2 regions of the Streptomyces sp. NPDC101151 genome follow, and region 1 is predicted to be linked to the other one. Evidence: riboswitches for the same ligand, from Rfam matches in the RefSeq annotation. Region 1 holds a riboswitch; the other holds the start of a gene.
The links. Region 1 has a riboswitch for cobalamin ahead of ACIRU3_RS08995 ((2Fe-2S) ferredoxin domain-containing protein). Riboswitches for the same ligand answer to the same signal wherever they lie in the genome.

Region 1 (2,377 bases):
TGCTGGTGTCTGCGGGCATGAGTATCTCCGTCCCGTACGATACGGACCAGCGGTCCGCTTATGCTTCGAAAGATACGGACCGCCGGTCCGGATCGCAACTGGAGGAATCGCATGACCGAGCGCAAGCCGCGCAAGGACGCGGCCCGCAACAGGGCAGCCGCCCTCGCGGCCGCCGACGGGCTCTTCGCTCGGTGTCAGAGCCCCGAGGACCTGACCATGGCCGACATCGCAAGCGCGGCCGGCGTCGGCAAGGGAACGCTCTTCCGTGCCTTCGGCGACCGCGCCGGACTGCTCCGCGCGCTGTACGAGGCGCGGCTCGAACCGATCAGACGGGCCGTCGAGGAGGGTCCGCCGCCGCTCGGACCCGCCGGCCCGCCGCATCAGCGCGTACCGGCCCTGCTCGACGCCATCGTGTGCTTCAAGCTCGACAACCGCCGCCTCGCGCTGGCCCTGGAGGGAACCGGCGCGGACAGCCCCTACCGGACCGAACACTACGAGCGCTGGCACGCGCTGCTCCGGGAGGCGCTGGAGCGGATTCCTGGCCTGACCGACAGCGACTTCACCGCCCACGCGCTGCTCGCCGCCACCCGGGCCGACCTCGTCGAGCACCTGGCCGGAGAGAAGGGCGTGCCCCGCGAGGAGATCCGGGATCAGCTGGCCGGATTCACCACCGCACTCCTCGGCACCCGTGCAGAAGACGGCGCGGGCGCCGAGCACCGGGCACGTACCGGAGGGGGCGCGGACGCCGAACGCTGAGCACGGGCCGGCCGAACGCCCGCCGGGTTCGCCCGCACCTCCGGGTCCTCCGGCGCTCAGGCACACGGGGCGGGGGCGCCGTGGCCGCGAGCACGATCGGCGGGCGACCGGGTGACGGGAGGCGCGGCCGCCGATGGGATGATGATCGCTGACAAGGCGACGGCGATCCGAGGAAGCCGGTGTGAATCCGGCGCGGTCCCGCCACTGTGATCGGTGAGCGAGTTCCGACAGGCCACTGCCCGAGAGGGGCGGGGAGGCCGGGACGAGCGACGACCCGAGAGCCAGGAGACTCACGCGGTCGCCTCCTCGACGGACACCGGGGCGGATCTCCCCGGGGGAGGGGTGGTGCGGCATGCCCGAGAGGCCGGCCGAAGAGACGTTCGGCGACGAGGTGGCTCCGGAGAAGGACGAGGTGGCTCCGGAGAGAGCCGACCCGGTGCCGTGCCGTGTCGTCGTGTGCCGGGACTGCTGCTGCGGCAGTCCCAAGGTGATAGGCGTCGATCACGCGGCGCAGACCGCACGTCTGCGTGCGGAGGTGCCCGTGCGCATCTCCGCTTGCCTCGACGTGTGTGAGCAGGCCAACGTCATCGTCGTACAGCCCTCCGCCGCCGGCCGGGCAGCCGGTGGCCGGCCGGTGTGGCTGGGCCTGGTCAACGACCCCGACGCGGCCGAGGACATCACCGCCTGGGTGCGCGCGGGCGGCCCGGGCATCGCGCCGCTGCCGGAGATCCTCGACCTCTACGCCTTCACACCGCCTCGGCTCGCCACGGCCTCCCGGGAGCGGCGCCGAGTCGACGGCCCTCGCTGAGAACGGACCGGACGGCACCGAGCACGTCCTGGTCGCGGACCGGCGACAGCCCGGGGCGGGCGAGCAGGGCCAGGAGGAGGCGGGCGCAGGCCAGGTCCTGACGTCGGACTCCCGCCGCACGGGCGGACGGCGGGAGTCCGACGACAGGACGACCTACGCCGTCCGCCCCAAGTCCCCGGTGTCCAGGCGCAGTCCGAGCGCGTTGCGGCGGTGCACGGCGGCCAGTTCCGTCTCCAGGGGCGACGGTGGCACCGCCAGGACCGGGCAGGTCGCGTGAGCCAGGCAGTAGCGGCCTGCCGAGGGGCAGAGGGCGCGGTGCAGTCGGCTGCGGCGTCCGGCGCCGATGACCAGGACGTCGGTCTCGCGGTCGGCGATCCGCACCAGCGCCGGGCCCGGAACACCCCGGGCGACCAGGGCGCGCATGGGGACAGCCGGGCCGGCGGCGCCGAACACGTCGCCGAGCGCGGTGAGCAGCCTCTCCCGGGCGAGGCGTTCCCACTCCGGGACCATGAAGGAAGCGGCCGGGGAGCGCCGGGCGGCCAGGTCTCCGCCGGGCGGCTCCCAGGCAAGTACCGGCCACAGCTCGGCCCCGCGGCGCCGGGCGTCGTCGGCGGCCCGGCACAGGGCGGTGAGACTCCCCAGTGAACCGCTGACCCCGACCACGACACGAGGGGCCGGGAGCGCGTCGGACTCGTGCATCACGTCACCGTTCTTCACTCGCCGCCGGGGTTTCGGGCCGGCGGTCCTTGTTGAAGCCGCGTCCATCCCACTCCCTTCCCGGGCCCGCGAACAGCCCCGTGCGCCAGTTCTTGG
Region 2 (2,377 bases), on a different contig from region 1:
GCGAGGCGTTCGTCCTCGGCGAGAGCCTCGGCCTGTCCCACCAGGCTCTCTACGACGTGGCCTCCACGGCATCCGGGCAGTGCTGGGCACTCAGCGTGAACTGCCCCGTTCCCGGCCCCGTGCCGGCCAGCCCCGCCAACCGGGACTACCGCCCGGGATTCGCCGCCTCGCTGATGGCCAAGGACCTCGGGCTCGCGGCCAACGCAGTCAGAGCAGGCGGAGTGCATGCGGAACTCGGCCTGCGCGCGGCCGAGTTGTACGCCGCCTACGCCGAGCGCGCCGGTGCGGCGGAGGACTTCTCCGGCATCGTCCGCACCATCAGGGATCAGAGCGGAGAAGAGGCATGAGCATGGACCCGGCCACCGAGTACGAGACGATCCTCGTCGAACGCAAGGGCCGCACCGCCCTGCTCACCCTCAACCGGCCCAAGGCTCTCAACGCGCTGAACCTCCAGGTCATGAGCGAGGTCGTCGCCGCTACCGAGGCCCTCGACCGGGACCCGGACTGTGGCTGCATCGTGATCACCGGCTCGGCGAAGGCGTTCGCGGCCGGTGCCGACATCAAGGAGATGCAGCCACAGGGCTACCTGGACATGTACCTCGCCGACTGGTTCGCCGCCTGGGACCGGCTCGGACAGCTCCGCACACCGACCGTGGCCGCCGTCGCGGGATACGCCCTCGGCGGCGGCTGCGAGCTCGCCATGCTCTGCGACATCCTGCTCGCCGCCGACACCGCCGTCTTCGGCCAGCCCGAGATCAAACTCGGGGTGATCCCCGGCATCGGCGGCTCCCAGCGCCTGACCCGCGCCGTCGGCAAGGCCAAGGCCATGGAGCTGTGTCTGACCGGGCGCACCATGGACGCGGCGGAAGCCGAGCGCGCCGGGTTGGTCTCCCGTGTGGTGCCTGCCGACGATCTGCTCGGCGAGGCCCTCGCCGTCGCCGAGACCATCGCGGGCATGTCGCTGCCGGTGGCGATGATGGCGAAGGAAGCCGTGGGGCGGGCCTTCGAGACCACGCTCACGGAAGGGGTCCGCTTCGAACGGCGCCTCTTCCACGCAGTGTTCGCCACCACCGACCAGAAGGAGGGCATGGCCGCCTTCGTCGACAAGCGGCCGCCGGAATTCCGTCACCGTTGAGTGTCGCGGCACCGGATCGTCCGCCTGGCCCGAGAGGAAGATCACGCCAGGCGGACGTGGTCTTGGCCGTGCACGCGTCACGCGGTACGGTCTGTCCGATATTGACGACGGCGAGACGGAAGCCGGTGGGAATCCGGCACGGTCGCGCCACTGTATGCGAGACATCCCCTGGGTGTCTGGCAAGTCAGACCCGTGGCCGTCGTCCTGTGCACCACCGAGATGGGACGCGAACTCCCAGAGGAGGTTCTGCCATGGCGCAGACCGTCGCCCAGCCGACAGCCACCACCCCCGTCGTTCCCGCCACGCTGCCGCTGAAGGCGATAGCTCCCTGGGCGGTCTTCTTCGGCATCCTCATGCTCGTCCTGCTGTACTTCGTCGGCGCTGAGCAGGGCGCCACCTCCGTGTTCAACGGCACGGACGTCCACGAGTGGGTTCACGACGCCCGCCACCTGCTCGGCTTCCCCTGCCACTGAACCGACGGGACAGCGCACACTCATGAACTCCGCAACGGTAAGAAACCTCCTCGTCCGGGGCATGCTCGCCGGCCTGGCCGCCGGCGTGCTCGCCCTGGTCGTCGCCTACCTCCTCGGTGAGCCGAGCGTCGACAAGGCGATCGCCTTCGAGGACGCCCACTCCCACGAGCACGAGATGGAAGTCGTCTCCCGCTCCCTGCAGTCCACGGCTGGCCTCGCCACCGGCGTCCTCGTCTACGGGGTCGCCTTCGGCGGCATCGCAGCGCTCGCCTACTGCTTCGCGCTCGGCCGCGTCGGCCGCTTCAGCCCGCGGGCCACCGCACTGCTGCTGTCCGGCTGCGCCCTGATCGCCGTCTACGTCGTGCCGTTCCTGAAGTACCCGGCCAACCCGCCGTCGGTCGGCGACCCCGACACGATCAGCAAGCGAACCACCCTGTACTTCCTGATGATGCTGCTCAGCGTCCTCCTCGCGATCGCTGCCACCATCCTGGGCAAGCGCCTGGCGCCCAGCCTGGGTACCTGGTGGGCGACCGTGGTCGCGGTGGCCGCCTTCGGCGTCGTGATCGGCCTGGCCTACGAGTTCCTGCCCGTCATCAACGAGGTCCCGAAGGACTTCCCGGCCGCCCTGCTGTGGCGGTTCCGGCTGTCCGCACTGGCCATCCAGTCCGTCCTGTGGGGCGGCTTCGGCTTGCTGTTCGGGGAGTTGGCCGAGCGCCAGCTGAACCCCAAGCCCGCGGCAGCACCGTCCGGGCGGACGGTTCCCGCCTCG

Region 2: it holds a riboswitch for cobalamin, as region 1 does, so the genes downstream of both, ACIRU3_RS34710 (CbtB-domain containing protein) here and ACIRU3_RS08995 ((2Fe-2S) ferredoxin domain-containing protein) in region 1, are expected to answer to the same signal.

What each region holds. Positions count from the first base shown of each region.
Region 1 is NZ_JBIWPP010000004.1:123,672-126,048, forward strand. Features, by position in the region: gene ACIRU3_RS08985 (nuclear transport factor 2 family protein) at 1-19, opposite strand, end outside; gene ACIRU3_RS08990 (TetR/AcrR family transcriptional regulator) at 112-756, shown strand; cobalamin riboswitch at 926-1,048, shown strand; gene ACIRU3_RS08995 ((2Fe-2S) ferredoxin domain-containing protein) at 1,109-1,564, shown strand; gene ACIRU3_RS09000 (universal stress protein) at 1,718-2,263, opposite strand.
Region 2 is NZ_JBIWPP010000027.1:16,862-19,238, forward strand. Features, by position in the region: gene mmsB (3-hydroxyisobutyrate dehydrogenase) at 1-347, shown strand, start outside; gene ACIRU3_RS34705 (enoyl-CoA hydratase) at 344-1,135, shown strand; cobalamin riboswitch at 1,207-1,350, shown strand; gene ACIRU3_RS34710 (CbtB-domain containing protein) at 1,387-1,608, shown strand; gene ACIRU3_RS34715 (CbtA family protein) at 1,631-2,377, shown strand, end outside.